3 regions of the Paraclostridium bifermentans genome follow, and region 3 is predicted to be linked to each of the others. Evidence: riboswitches for the same ligand, from Rfam matches in the RefSeq annotation. Region 3 holds a riboswitch; each other region holds the start of a gene.
The links. A riboswitch is a leader RNA that binds a small molecule or an ion and turns the genes downstream of it on or off. The one in region 3 is predicted to bind cyclic di-GMP.

Region 1 (5,393 bases), 1.3 Mb from region 3:
AAGTTATTATCTGAAAATGGAATAGTTTTATATCAAGAGTTGAATATAAAATCTAATGAAAAGTTATTATTGAATATGAATATGAAAAAAGATGTTGAAATGGATAATAATGCGCAATCGCTTGAAAATATATTTAATATAGGGATCGCATATAAAGTAGATGATAATAAATTAATTAAGCCAAACCCGCCAACTGAACAACCTAATAAAAATCCAAATACATCTTTAAATCCAGATATGGAAGTTGGTAGTGGATCAAACAAATTGCCACAAACAGGCGGGATAATAAATTCGACAAGTTTAATTATGTTTGGGTTAGCAACAATAGGAGCAGGTTTTATGTTGAATAAAAACTCGTCTAAAGAAAAAGGAGGTAAACATCATGAGTAGATTAAAACGACTTAAAAAAACAAAAAATCAAACTATCAAAACTGTCATGAGTAGTTTAGCTCTTACATTAATTATAGGTGTTTGCAACACTATATCTGCATATGCATGGTTTGATGATAAAGAAAATATACAAAATCATTTATCTATAACTATGGGAGATTTAAATGTAGCCATTAGTGAGGGATTTAATAGTGAAACTTTAAAGGAAGATAAAAATTTTAAAGAAGTTAAAGACTTTACAATTAAAAATGATGGTAATTTGAATGAAAAATTGAGATTGAAAATTAATTTAAATGAATTAAATGATTTAAACCCTATGTACTTTAAATATATAAGTTATAGTCTAAACATTGTGGATGAAGATAATAATAAAATATTAACTAACGTAGATATTAATTTAGCTGAAGATAAATTTATAGATTTAAAGTACGAGAATGGAACAAGGGTTAAATTAAAGCCTGGAGAGACATTGAAATGTAAATCTATAATAAGTTTAAATACAGGCGATGAAAGCATAATAAATGAAATATCCCAAAAGAATATAGGCTTTAATGTAGATGTATTTGCAAGTCAAATTAATTATAATAATGGGCAAATAACTTCTGAAGAAGCTGGATTTACAGATATGGCAAACCAGGCAAACTTAGTTAAAATAGAAGAATCAAAAAATGACTTATTAAAATCTAACTTAAAGGTCCATTTCCAAGATGGTAGAGAAGAAATAAAGATTTATATACCAGATAAATATAAACCAAAGGAGATAGATAGTATAAAAATACTTGAAGGAGGAAGTGGAGAATTCAGCGATATAAAGTTAGATGAGAAAAGTCTTCATCATTTTGTTATAGAAAAGAGAAATGATAAAGATTTTAATAAAGATAAAATAGGTGATAAATTTAGTGAAGAAAATCAATTTAATATAGAAATTAAGTTTAAAGAGAAAAAAGATAGTCAAGAAATAGAAATAACAGAAGTATGGAATATAAAGTTTAGGATTAATGAAGATAAAAAACTTGAAGCATATTATCACGTTATTAGTTCAAGATCAAAATCTATAGATAATAATGAAGATGAAGAAACTACAAATGAAGATGTAGAAGCTCCTATTGAACAAAATATGGAAGAGTCTCAAAAAGAAGAAAATAATAGCAATATAGATATAGTAAAATGTCCAAAAGAAGATGTAGAAAATCCTAGTCAACTTGAAGAAGTTGGTATATCTATGGATGAATCGATTCCTAATAAATCAGAAACAGCACAACAACAAACTGAAGAAATAGAAACACAATAACAATTAAAAGATGCTGTTTAAATATAAACAGCATCTTTTAGTTTATAGGGGGAAATTAACATGGTAAAAGAAAAAAAATCAAAAAATTATAATATATTGAATTTTATAGTTTTATGTATATTTGGTATTTTAATATTGAATTTAATGTCTACAAAGTCAGATAAGTTATTTAAAATAATAGGATTTAGAACTTATACTGTATTATCGGGAAGTATGGAGCCTAAATTTTATCCAGGAGATATGGTTATAACTCAACATAAGGACAAATCTGATATAAAAGTAAATGATATCGTGACATACAAAGATAATGAAGGAGTAATAATAACTCATAGAGTAATAGAAGAAACAGATGAAGGATATATAACAAAAGGTGATAATAATAATGTAAATGATGCAGATATTTTAAAAGAAGAAAACATAATAGGAGAAGTTAAATTTAGTATTCCTAAGGTAGGATATGTAATGAACTTACTATCTAATCCAAAGGCAATAGCTATTGAAATTATTTTTTTAGCAGTATTTATATTCTTTTATTATAAAGACTAAGAAGAGGGTGTGATAATATGAAACGTACTTTTGGAAAGTTACTTATAGCTTTTGGTGCATGTGTAATATGTGGAGTTTTATATTTAAATTACACAACGTCTAAAATAAATAATAAGATGGTAGAAGATTATAAAGAAACTATAATCACTAGTGATATTAAAAATGATGAATATAATTTAGGAGATGTGATAGGAGTTTTAAATATACCTAAAATAGATTTAGAAGTAGCTATAAAAAGAGGTATAGACAACGAGATATTAAAAGATGCAGTAGGTCACTTTGAAAATACATCTATGCCAGGAGAATATGGAAATTTTGCAGTAGCAGGTCATAGGGCATATACAAGTAATAAGTTTTTTTCAAACTTAGATGAACTACAAGTAGGAGATGAGATAAATGTTTTATCTGGAAACGAAGAATTTAAGTATAAAGTTAATAATATAGAAGTTGTTACACCAGATAAAGTAGAAGTGGTAGACTCAAGTGATAAGGATAAAAAAGAAATAACTTTAGTAACATGTACGCCTAAATATATAGGAAGTCATAGACTAATAGTTAAAGGCGAGTATACAAAGTAGTGTGCAAAAAGTGTAATATACTTAACTATAATTATTACTAAAAAGTGTATTACAAGTTGTAGGAGGCAAAGATGAATATATTAGTTTTATCTAATTCTTTTATTATAAAAGAAACAATAAATAACTTAATAATGAAAATATATAAAAATAAAAATATAGATGTAGATATATTTGATATCGATAGTTATATAGAAATAAATAATTATAAAAATTATGATTTAGCTATATATCATAATTACGATACAAAGCTTGATAATTTAAAGAGAATAGTTAAACTAAAAGAATATAATAATTATTTAATGGTATTAGATCGATTTAAAAGTGAAGGTGTTCTTAAAGTATGCTTAGATTATAATATAGATGGTTATGTATGTGATTTTGAAGATGAATACGAATTTAAGTATATAATAAACAAAATATTAAATGGAAGTAAATTTTATGACTCTCAAGTAGTACATAAACTTATAGGAAAAATGAAAAGTAAAGATTCTAAATACATTATTACTGATAGAGAAAAAGAGGTAATGATAGAGGCTAGCAAAGGATTATCTAATAGAGAGATATCTAAAAAGTTAAATATAACCGAATTCACGGTAAAAAAACATTTAAGTCACGTTATGAGTAAATTGAATTACAAAAGTAGAAAAGAAATTATTTTAAATAATGATTTGTATTAATTAAAATATTTAGGATGTTTCAATTTGTTTTATTTTGTAGAAAAAATAGTTATGATGTAAAAATATATAGAATTTTCAGAAAAAATGTAGGGCGAAATCTATTAATTTACACTAAAGTATATGATATTATATAGTCTAAAGGTGTAACAATTTTATTACATTATGAAAGAAACGTAGAAGTATATTCTGTATCTGGGCACTTGGAATATATGGAGTGAGTAGTGCAACCGGCTTCCAATTTTGCATAATTGTATATTATGCAATTATGTATCTTTATAAAAATTTTTATATAGGGGTGGTATGTGGAAGTGTTAATAATATCTAAATCTTTTATAATTAGAGAGGCGTTATCTCTATTTTTTAGTAACAGATTTAAAGACTATAAAGTCAGGTGTATAAAAGATTTGAAAGAGGCTGAAGATTATAATTTAATAAATATTAATTTTGTATTTGTTGATATAGAACAAAGTAAAGATTCTATAAGTGATATAAAAGAGGTTTTCGGCAATTCAAAAATAATGGTTTTTAATAAAGATAAAAATAAAGAAATTTTTATAGAATGTTTTAAAAATGGAATCAATAGTTATATAGTAGATATACCAGAAAAAGATGAATTAATGCATATATTAAATACAGTTATAAAAGGTAAAAAATATTATGATGTGGATTTATTAGAAGAAATGATAAATGAGAGAACAGGCAATAATTTTGAAGATAGCAATGTCTTAACTGATAGAGAAAATCAGGTTTTAGATAAAGTATCTATTGGATTAACAAACAAAGAGATTGCAAAGGAATTATACGTAAGTGAACATACTATAAAAAAACATGTAACTAATATTCTTTCTAAATTAGATATGAGAAATAGAAGGGATTTAATCATATATAAAAGATACAATTCTAAAAAAGAAACTCTAAGCATTATGTAAATAATAAAAAAGCTGTTTAATAAATTTATTAAACAGCTTTTTTTATTTTAAGCATTTGGAGCTATTGGTACGTAAGTTCTTTGAGCTAACTCTTGGTCAATCATTAAAAGACCAGCAGGATCATTTTTTAGTAATCTTAACTTTCTAACTATTTTTTCCATGCTTTCTTCTTCTTCAGATTGCTCATCTATAAACCATCTTAAGAAAGAAGATGTTGTATGATCTTTTTCAGATATTGCTAAATCAGTTAACTCATGAATTGAATTAGTTATAAGTTTTTCGTGGTTTAAAGCTAATTCAAAAACTTCTAAAGGACTTTCAAAGTCACTCTTAGGTTGTTCAATAGCTTGTAAAACTATTTTTCCACCAGCTCTACTTATGTAATTAAATAACTTATAAGCATGATCTCTTTCTTCTTTAGCTTGTACATTAAAGAAGTTTGCAAAACCATCTAAATTGTTATCCATGAAGTATGCCTCCATAGACATATAGAAATATTCAGAGAAGAACTCCATTTGAAGCTGATTGTTTAATGCATCTAATATTTTTTGACTTGCCATAAAAAACCCCTCCTAAGTAAACATTTAAAATTTTAATACAATACTATTATACAATAGTATTACCAAATTTTAAGAATAAGTATATAAACTCTTTAAAATACTCAAAATATCAAGGAATAATATGATATAATACATAAATTGAGATTAATTTTTTAGGAGGAAATCAATGTTATTATTAGCTGATAAATGGAAAGATTATGAACTTATAGATATGGGTAACGGAGAAAAATTAGAGCGTTGGGGAAATGTTGTTTTAAGAAGACCAGATCCTCAAGTTATGTGGCCGATTGCTGAAGAAAAAGGATTATGGAAAAACCCACATGGACATTATCACAGAAGTAGTAGAGGTGGAGGTCAATGGGAACATAAAAAGAAATATCCAGAAAAGTGGACAATAAGTTATAAAAACCTTAAATTCAATA
Region 2 (5,393 bases), 330 kb from region 3:
TCTTGCTTCCACTTAAATTTTGAATTTCAAATACAGCACCTTCTAATACTTTTTTTTCATTATCTGAATCAACTTTTTTAATAGTTGCATTATGGTCAGATTGTGTATTTAGTATATTTCCTAAATCTACAGTAGTCCCTATTTGATTTTCATTTATAATAATTTTTATCTCTTTACTATCTAAGTTATATCCTTTAGGAGCTTTTGTCTCTTTTAAATAATATACTCCTGGATTATCTATTGAGTGTGATAGTATTCCATTTGAATCACTATTTAATGTAGCTATAACCTTTTTATTACTATCCATTAAATTAAAAGTTGCTCCTGAAAGTGGCGATTTTGTTGTACTATCAATTTTTTTTGCAGTAAATCTATAACCTTTTTTCGTTTCAACTTTATTAGTTGTAGAGTTGTTTATCTTTGCAACATTAGTTACAGTTTTTCCATCCTCTACTTTAGAAAAATCCGTTTTTATTTTTACTTGAAGTGGTTCTCCATATTCTATCTCTTTTTTATCATTGGTAATTTTTATAGTATTGCTTTCTTTATCTATGTTTACATTAAAGTGTTCTGGAGTATCAACCCCTAAAATTTCAACTGCTGGATCTAACTTATCTGTTAAATTTAAATACCCCTTATCAAAATATCCATAACAATCAAAATCAATTGTGTAATTTACTATTTGATTATCACCTTTTTTAATTAATGTCTTATCTACTTTTTTTCGTGCATTTATAGCCCCTGCATTCATTTCATATCTTACAACATTTTGAACATCTTTAGATGTATTATCATAACTTAATTTAGCTTTATTTGTGTAAGCCTTTTGTCTCTGTGTAACTTCTAAGTCATAATAAATTAAATAATGCTTATCTGTATTCCCTATATTAACAGTTAGCTTATTATTTTCAAATTTTATCTTATCTTTCATTTTATCTGTTACCCATTCAAAGTTATCAGATATATCATATGTACCTACCATAATGCTTCCATCTACTAATTTCATTCCATCTGGAATGTTATCTTCAATAATTGCATTTGTTACACTTTGATTATTAGGGTTTATATCAAGTGTATATTTAACCTTATTGTCATTAAGATTTACTATATTTATTGTATTTCCATTCTCATCTTTTGCTGTCTCATTAGTTCTACTGTATTTGGTTAACATCTTACCATCGTCTTTAGGTTTTACTATTGCTTTTGATGATAATGTTTCATCATGTTTAATTAAATCAACAACATTATCATAACGTTGCATATTTTGCTTTATTATAACACTATAACTTACTCTATATTTGTTATAGGTAGTTCCAAAATTTACATTCACTGAATTATTTTGTGTATTTATCTTTCCTCGAAAATCTTCTGTTACATCTTTCTCTGGCTTACCATATTGTGTTTCATAAACTTTTACAGAATCTTTAACTAACTCCATTCCATTAGGAATAGCATCCTTTATATATGCATTATACATAGTTGCATACTTTTCATTAACATATATACTATATTTTACTTTTTTACCTATAACAGGATTATTTATATTGTTTATTAATGTTCCATTTTCATAACCATCATATCCATCTGGATTATCAACAGTTTTATAAATTTGTCTATCAGTTACAGTAGGAGGATCTACTGGCGGTTTTTCATCGGGAGGAACTATTTCCACATCAATATATTGAACTGTACCATCTAAATTAACTTCAACTCTTTGTGTTGTGTTAGTTTCAACATTTTTAGCTGTAGCCTTTACACTCATGTATCCACCTATTGCATCATTTGCACCTTCACTAAACACAGCTGTAACAGTTGTTCCGTCTACATTTACGCTTTTAAAATGTTCTGGCGGATATTTAGGTTGAATATTTTCAAATACATCCGGCAATTTAAATGTTATTGTGTCTCCTGCTTTTATACTCCCTGGCCCATTTAATGCCTCGTAATTTAAATTAAACTCAACTTGTTCCCCTGATTCCAATTTTGTCTTGTTGCTTGTTAATGTCAACTTAACATTATTGTTTTCAGCAAACACTGTCATCCCTGGAGATATAATGTTTAGTATTAGATTTAATATCACAATCATACTAAGCATTCTATACCTTTTTTTTGTTCTCACAAAATCACCTCATCTTAATTTTTTATAAAAAAAGGCTATATTTATATTCAATAAATATAGCCGGTTGCACCACTAACTCCGCATACCCCAGGTGCCCACATACAGGGTATACTTCTTCGCCTCTATTTTTCTTCAATTTTCATAATTTAAAATAAAAAAGGCTATATTTATATTCAATAAATATAGCCGGTTGCACCACTAGCTCCACATATCCCAGGTGCCCACATACAGGATATACTTCTTCGCCTCTATTTTTTCTTCAATTTTCATAATTTAAAATAAAAAAGGCTATATTTATATTCAATAAATATAGCCGGTTGCACCACTAACTCCGCATATCCCAGGTGCCCACATACAGGATATACTTCTTCGCCTCTATTTTTCTTCAATTTTCATAATTTAAAATAAAAAAGGCTATATTTATATTCAATAAATATAGCCGGTTGCACCACTAACTCCGTATATTCCAGGTGCCCACATACAGAATATACTTCTTCGTTTCTATTTTTTAAATTAACCTTCATAATTATAGCGTATTTTAACATTTTTTGAAATTATATCTTATTATCTCTTCTTACCTTTACTAATTTTTTCTTTATATTTATTTGTTTATAATCTTTCAAGAATTTCTCACCTTTATAATTTAATAAGTCAACATATGAATACAGATCATGAACTTCGATTACTCCTATATCTTCATTATTTATTCCCTTTATATTACTGAATGTCCCTACTATATCTATAATTCTTATTTTTTTCTTTTTACCCGCATTTAAATATATTCTTGTTACTTCACTATGAGTTTTTTCCTTATTATTTATTTTTTTTCTGTTTTTAAAAATTTCAACTGATTTTTGTTCAAACTTATATTTGCTACTTTTTATTTCATCAATTTTTATATCTTCTAAAACATCTATATCGTATCCTATATATTCCTTTATTTCATCTATATATTTTTTATCTTTCTCACTTACTATAGTCACTGCTTTTCCATGTCGATCGTGTCTTCCGGTTCTCCCTATTCTATGAATATAATTTTCCTTATCCCTAGGAACATCATAATTTATTACCAATGATATATCATCTATATGAATACCTCTACTAGCTACATCTGTACTTACTAATACATTATATTTTCCGTTTTTTAAATCTTTAATGGTAAATATCCTTTTCTCTTGAGACATATCTCCATGTAATTGCTCTACTAAAAATTTATCTTTTTTCATTCTTCTATATAATTGAGATACCTTATCTTTAGTATTCAAAAATATTATTGTTGTTTCAGGATTTAAATCATATATAATATTCTTTAAATTTTCATATCGATCTTCATCTTTAGAATACATTAACTTTTCTTCTATTTTGTTTTTGTAAATACAATTTTCATTAACAATAATCTCATTATATTTTCCAATGTACATTTCACATATATGACTTATTTCTTTATCTATTGTGGCTGAAAATAATCCAGTCGTAACGGATGTAGGAATATTGTTAAATATAAATTCCATATCATCCACAAAACCTTTATTTAACATTTTATCCGCTTCATCTATAATAAAATATTCTAAATTATTTAAATTGATTGTTTCTCTATTTATATGATCAATTATTCTTCCAGGAGTTGCTACAACTATATGCACTCTTTGCTTCAGCTCAAAAATTTGCTCTTTTATTGGTTGTTTCCCAAATATAGCGCTACATCTGATTTTCTTTAATCTTCCTATATTTGAAATTTCATCTTTTACTTGAAGAGCTAACTCTCTTGTTGGAACTACTATTAATGCTTGTATATTATTATTTTCAATATTTATGTTCTCACATATAGGAATTCCAAAACTAGCTGTTTTACCACTTCCAGTTCTTGATTTAACTACAATATTTTCTTTATTTAAAAGCTTTGGAACCACTTCTTCCTGAACTTTTGATGGTTCTATGTATCCCATATTAAAAAGAGCTTTAGTTATATATTTATTCAATTTAAATTTTCTAAAATTATTATCCATCTTATCACCTTATTTCACTAAAATAAATTTTTATAGCTATTTATTATATCACATATCAGAACTAATATTACTTTTTTAACATATATTATATAATCGCTTTGATTTAGGAGGTGGACCTATTTGTGCAATCAAAAGATTTTTTTTGAATATTTGACAGTTATCCTAAATAATTCTAACTTGCCAAAAAATAATATAAACAATTATTTAAAAAGCATTAGTTTTCTAAATAGTGAACTTCAAACAATTTCGAGACATAATCCTCATTCAACAGATGAATATAATATTAATTTAGACTTGAAATCAAATCTAAAAAATGCAATGTCCATAGAAAATAAAAAAATTTCTAAATTTGTAAATCAGAAAAATCAGCTTGATAAAAGTGATCTCTATTTTAGTTTAGCTAGTTTTAATTTATATAATAGCATTTATAATAACATTTACTCCAGAAATGACTTTACATCTAAAGAGCTATACTATTGTACAAAATTTGATACTCAAAGCAATGCCATAAATCTAATAGTTAATAGCTTAAAGGAATCAAGTGAGACTCTATACTTAGATGGATACATCTTAAATCTAAAAAATTTTGCGATAGCTGATTTATTTAATTTTTATATAGAGTTGAGAGATGCCAGAGGAATAGTTTTTGCAAGTAAAATTTTCAAAAACATAGATATAGCCGGTAACTTAGGAGTATTTTCTGCAAAAAAAGTATATCTTCCTTTTTTAAGTAAAGAGTATGAGCTGTTTAATACAGACTTAAGCACTATTACTTGGTACTATACTTACGATTTTGTTTAAATTTTCAGAATTAACTCATAAATCAAATTCACCTTTAATAAAATTAAATATAATATATTTTAAAGGAGCGTTGTACTTATGTTTGAAATAATAAAATTTGCTTATAATAATAAACCTATCGCTAGATTAGATTCAAATAATATAGTTCATAATCATCTATACCATAACTGTCCTATTGGTAAAGTTTCTAATAATATAGTTTATGATAGCTTTAACAATATTGCAGGAAGTGTAGATAATGATGGATTTGTATACTCTATAAAATCTAACGTGTCCCCTATTGGAAATATTGATAGTGATGGGTATATATATAAAGATAATAAATTAGTTGGTAAAATAAACTTTAAGAATTCTATGTGCCCTAAACTAGCTGGAGCTTCATACCTTTTACTGATTCATGAAAATAGATAATAAAAAAGGCCCCTTGTATAAATGCAAGGGGCCTTACTTTTAAAAACTATTTTTTA
Region 3 (5,393 bases):
AGTAATAAGTCTAATTTATCAGAAGCTGCATTATGGAATGCAAACTCGAATGAAGAAATGGATGTTAAGGTAAGTATATTAAGTAAAATTAAAGATGCAATATTAGGAAGTGGAAAAGAGTTAACAAATGATGATATAAATAAATTATTAGATGAAAAGTCAACTGAAGTTGGAGTTTTAGCAACTAAAGATGAAGATATAAGAAGTTTAAGAGAATTAATAATATATGGATTAAAAGGATTATCAGCATATATGAAGCATGCTAATGCATTAGGATATGATGATGAAAAAATAAATGCTTTTATGCAAGCAACTTTAGCTAAAACTTTAGATGATAGCTTAAGTGTAGATGAGTTAATAGGATTAACTTTAGAAACTGGTAAAGTTGGAGTAGACGGAATGGCTTTACTTGATAGCGCAAATACAGGAACTTATGGACACCCAGAAATAACTAAGGTTGATATAGGAGTTAGAAATAACCCAGGAATACTTATATCAGGACATGATTTAAAAGATTTAGAATTATTATTAAAACAAACAGAAGGAACTGGAGTAGATGTATATACTCACTCAGAAATGCTTCCAGCACACTACTATCCAGCATTTAAAAAATATTCTCACTTTGCAGGAAATTACGGAAATGCTTGGTGGAAACAAAAAGAAGAGTTTGAAAGTTTTAACGGACCAATATTAATGACTACAAACTGTATAGTACCACCAAAAGATAGTTATAAAGATAGAATATACACTACAGGAGCTGCGGGATTTGCAGGAGTTAAGCATATAAAAGGTAATAGTGAAGATGATAAAGATTTCTCAGAAATAATAGAACAAGCTAAAAACTGTCAACCTCCTACAGAAATAGAAAGAGGAGAAATAGTTGGAGGATTCGCACATAACCAAGTATTTGCATTAGCAGATGCAGTAGTAGATGCAGTTAAAAGCGGAGCAATAAAGAAATTCTTCGTTATGGCAGGATGTGACGGAAGAGCTAAATCAAGAAATTACTATACAGAATTTGCAGAGGCACTACCAAAAGATACAGTAATTTTAACTGCAGGATGTGCAAAATATAAGTATAATAAGTTAAACTTAGGAGATATAAATGGAATACCTAGAGTATTAGATGCAGGACAATGTAATGACTCATACTCACTAGCACTTATTGCATTAAAACTTAAAGAAGTATTTGAATTACAAGATATAAATGAATTACCAATAGCGTTTAATATAGCATGGTATGAACAAAAGGCAGTAATAGTATTATTATCACTATTATACCTAGGGGTGAAAAATATACATTTAGGACCAACATTACCAGCGTTCTTATCACCAAATGTAGCTAAAGTATTAGTTGAAAACTTTGGAATAGGTGGAATAACAAACGTTGAAGATGATTTAAAAATGTTCTTAGGATAATAAAAAAATATAGTCTACGTTTAGTAGGCTATATTTTTATTTTTATTTAATAAAGTATATTTAACTATATAAAATAAGAAACTTTATATGTAGAAATAAATATTTTTTTACACAATATGTTAATATAGTTATATAAATTAAAGTTTGGAGGAAGTCATATGAAAAAAATATTTATTTCTATATGTATGATTGTATCTATATTTATGCTAACTGGATGTGTAAATTCAGATATAACCCTTAATATAGATAAAAAAGGAAATGCAAGTGTTACAGCACAAATTCTAAGTAGTGACTATTTAATGGATGGCATAAATGAGCAAGAATTAAAATCAAATTATGATAATGTTGAGAAAATAGAAGAATCAGGAAAAACAGGATATAAAATAACTGAAAACTTAGGAAATATTGCCGACTTAAAACAAAACAATAGTAAGGGAATAGAAAAGTTTGGAGATTTAGTAAGTGTAAAAAAAGAAGATAGTTTTTTATCTAACACATACGATATAAATATAAAATTAAAAGACTATATAAGCAAAAATATGAGTAAAGAAGAAATGGGAATGCTAAATTTATTTGGATCAGGATTTGATTTGAATTTTAATTTAAATACACCGATAGAACTAGTAGAATCAAATGCTAATTCAAACTCAAAGAAAGACGGAATATATAACTATAATTGGAATTTAAACTTATCAAATCTAGAAAACATACATGTAAAAGCAAAAATTCCAAATGTACAAAATATAATGATAATATCTATTTTAGGAATAGTATTAATTATAGGATTAGCAATATTTATCCTTAAAAGAAGAAAAAATAAGAATAACAAATAATAAAAATTATGTTGTGTATCAGAAAAATGTCTGCTATAATTACAGTGAATTAAACAGATAATAATCACTAAATAGTGAATATTATCTGTTTGAAAAAATTTAATAGGCAAAATTAGGGAAATCTAATGACGCAAAGCTATAGGGGCTAAGGTATGTTTAGACATATTATGCCAGCCAGTTGCCAAAGAGTATACATACTTTTTGTTTTTATACGGCATTATTATATGTCTTATTAACTATACCATTAAACTACTCTTTAGGAGTAGTTTTTTTTGTTAAGGAAAAAACAAAAGTTAATAAGATGCATAAGAGTGTGAGATTATAAGCGTCTAGTTTTTATATCAAGATTAACCTAGTGCAGCCCAATTGGAGGGAAAGAATGAAAAATTTAAAAAGATTAAGGGAACGTAGAAGTAAAGTGCTAGTAGCTATAATGATGTCTATGATTATAACACAAGGATTATATTCAAGTGATAGCATAATTGCAAATGCACAGGAACAAACGTCAAATCATTCTAAAAGCACAGTTAACCATAATCAAAAAAGAAATGTTATGTATTATGGAGACTGGTCAATTTGGGGAGGACAGGAAAACTTTTATCCAAAGGATATACCAGCAGATAAATTAACTCATTTGAATTTTGCTTTTTTAGATTTTGATTCAAATGGTAATTTGAAATTTACAGATAAAGATGCTGCTGTTGGAGCACCTGTAGGTCAAGATGGTGTTCAGTGGGGAGCTGCCAATGCTGGTGTATTGAGTGCATTTCAAGAATTAAAAGTAAAAAATCCAAATTTAAAAATAGGAGTATCTCTTGGAGGATGGTCAAAATCAGGTGACTTTTCTGAGGTAGCCTCAAATCCAGATAAAAGAGCAAAATTAGTAAAAAATGTACTGAAATTTATTGAGTATACAAATATGGATTTTGTAGATATTGACTGGGAATATCCATGTGATGTTAGACAACCTGATTTAGTAGATAATAAAAATGATGAAGGTACACCTAATGCAACTAAAGCAGACAAGGAAAATTACATAAAACTTCTACAAGAATTCAGAACAGAACTTGATAAGCAAGGTAATGAACTAAATAAAGGGTATGAACTTTCTGTAGCAATACCTGCACCTAAGAGTAAAGTCGATTTAGGTATAGATGTTAAAAATCTTTTTAACATTGTAAATTTTGCAAATATAATGACTTATGACATGAGGGGCGCATGGGATGAATATAGTGGACACCAAACAGCACTTTACCCAAATGAAAATGACCCTATAAAGGGTAATAACTTATCAATAGATGAAACTGTTGACTACCTAGTAGATAAAGGTGCTGAAAAAGATAAAATTGTAATAGGAGCAGCTTATTATACTAGAGGCTGGGATAAAGTTGAAAAGGGTAGCAACAATTCTTTGCCAGGAATTTTTAACAAGGCTTCAATAACTACAAAAGATGCAGATCAGACACCATCAAGAGGAGCGGTAAATGAAGCTCCATTAGCATCAGGAGATGGTGGACGTATGAGTGGAGTATGGTCATACAGAAGTTTAGATAAATTAAAATCAAAGTATCCAGGACTAAAAGAATATTGGGATGATACAGCAAAAGCACCGTATCTTTATGATGAAAGTACAGGAAAACTTTTTACATACGATAATATAAAATCAATAACAGAAAAAACAAAATATGTAAATGAAAATAACCTTGGAGGAATGATAGGATGGATGGCATCTCAAGATGCTAAAACAGATTCAAGTAAGAGAGATGAGTTGACAAAAGCATCCAAAGAAGGACTTTTCGGAAGTGAAAAATTACCACAAAATGAAATAACTTTTTCAAAATTAGATATTAAAACATCAATAAGCCCATATGAAGAACAATGGGGTGAAGATAAAAATGGATATGAGATAACTATAAAAAATAATGAAGTATTAGAAGAGTCGCAGGATGTTTTAGCATCAGTAGAAAAAGGTGCTGAAACTATAAAAGCTCCTAAATTATATATAAAAAGTGATAAAGCTTTAAAATCAGGTGATCATATGGCTGGAAATGTTACTTATGAAGATGGCTATACAATCGTAGATTTACAGTCTGTTTGGGAAGGTAAAAATATAGAACCTGGAAAAACATATACTTTTAAATTAAAGGGAGATGCGAATATATCAGGAATAGATATTGTTCAACGCATGTCAGATCATGGTATAGACATGTATAGACAATCAATTTTAGATGATTCAGAAGTGAAACCTCCAGGAAATCAAGCTCCAATGCTACATGGCGTAGACAATAAGACTATACATGTAGGAGATTCATTTGATAAATTATCAGGGGTAACAGCTACGGATAATGAAGACGGAGATATAACAAATAAAATAAATGTTACTGGTTCTGTGGATATGAATAAAGAGGGAAGTTATAAGTTAGTTTATTCAGTTGAGGACAGCAAAGGTTCAAAAGTAGAAAAAGAGAGAGTTATAACTGTAGTAAAAAAAGGTGAAGAGCCATCACAAGATACATATGATCCAAATAAAATTTACTTAGCAGGAGACTCAGTTATATTTAAAGGAGAAAAATATATAGCTAAATGGTGGATAAAAGGAGAAGCACCAGACAAATCTCAAGCATGGGAAAAGGTAATAACTCCAAATGAAGACGGAACTATAGACTATCATGAAGGTATGATTTGTAATGGTGGAGAGTATGTAAAATATAATAATCACATATATAAGGCTAAATGGTGGACAAACACAGTTCCAGGTAGTGATGCTTCTTGGGAATTTATAAAATAAATAATTATTAAAGGGGAGAATAAATATGAAACACTTAAAAAAATTAAATAAAAAAATAGTACTCACATTAATGGTATCTATGGTTATGGCATCAGGAATTTCAATGTATGATGGAATAAAGGTGAATGCGCAGGAAAATAAAGCTACAAATATAAGCTATTCAAATAAGAGTGTTAATTTTGGAGTAGGGCAAGGGATTGAGTGGCCAACTCAAGTTAACGCACCTTATGTTGATATGGTTGCATGGATAACAAAACCCGAATTTACAAATAATGGTACTGTGAAGTTAAAAAAAATAGCTGAAGATACTGGAGTAAAATTTTTCAATTTAGGCTTTATACAATCAACAGGTG

Region 1: linked by a shared signal. The riboswitch ahead of KXZ80_RS15500 (response regulator transcription factor) and the one ahead of KXZ80_RS09385 (glycosyl hydrolase family 18 protein) in region 3 are both predicted to bind cyclic di-GMP.
Region 2: linked by a shared signal. The riboswitch ahead of KXZ80_RS10855 (SpaA isopeptide-forming pilin-related protein) and the one ahead of KXZ80_RS09385 (glycosyl hydrolase family 18 protein) in region 3 are both predicted to bind cyclic di-GMP.

What each region holds. Positions count from the first base shown of each region.
Region 1 is NZ_CP079737.1:3,197,179-3,202,571, reverse strand. It holds gene KXZ80_RS15525 (LPXTG cell wall anchor domain-containing protein) at 1-390, shown strand, start outside; gene KXZ80_RS15520 (hypothetical protein) at 383-1,681, shown strand; gene KXZ80_RS15515 (signal peptidase I) at 1,742-2,227, shown strand; gene KXZ80_RS15510 (class D sortase) at 2,245-2,805, shown strand; gene KXZ80_RS15505 (helix-turn-helix transcriptional regulator) at 2,877-3,482, shown strand; cyclic di-GMP riboswitch class II at 3,641-3,724, shown strand; gene KXZ80_RS15500 (response regulator transcription factor) at 3,785-4,411, shown strand; gene KXZ80_RS15495 (ferritin) at 4,459-4,971, opposite strand; gene KXZ80_RS15490 (class I SAM-dependent methyltransferase) at 5,138-5,393, shown strand, end outside.
Region 2 is NZ_CP079737.1:2,264,537-2,269,929, forward strand. It holds gene KXZ80_RS10855 (SpaA isopeptide-forming pilin-related protein) at 1-2,119, opposite strand, end outside; cyclic di-GMP riboswitch class II at 2,169-2,252, opposite strand; cyclic di-GMP riboswitch class II at 2,295-2,378, opposite strand; cyclic di-GMP riboswitch class II at 2,422-2,505, opposite strand; cyclic di-GMP riboswitch class II at 2,548-2,631, opposite strand; gene KXZ80_RS10860 (DEAD/DEAH box helicase) at 2,674-4,098, opposite strand; gene KXZ80_RS10865 (hypothetical protein) at 4,246-4,926, shown strand; gene KXZ80_RS10870 (hypothetical protein) at 5,005-5,337, shown strand; gene KXZ80_RS10875 (hypothetical protein) at 5,384-5,393, opposite strand, start outside.
Region 3 is NZ_CP079737.1:1,934,693-1,940,085, reverse strand. It holds gene hcp (hydroxylamine reductase) at 1-1,419, shown strand, start outside; gene KXZ80_RS09390 (EGFR-like transmembrane domain-containing protein) at 1,578-2,252, shown strand; cyclic di-GMP riboswitch class I at 2,348-2,438, shown strand; gene KXZ80_RS09385 (glycosyl hydrolase family 18 protein) at 2,632-5,040, shown strand; gene KXZ80_RS09380 (immunoglobulin-like domain-containing protein) at 5,066-5,393, shown strand, end outside.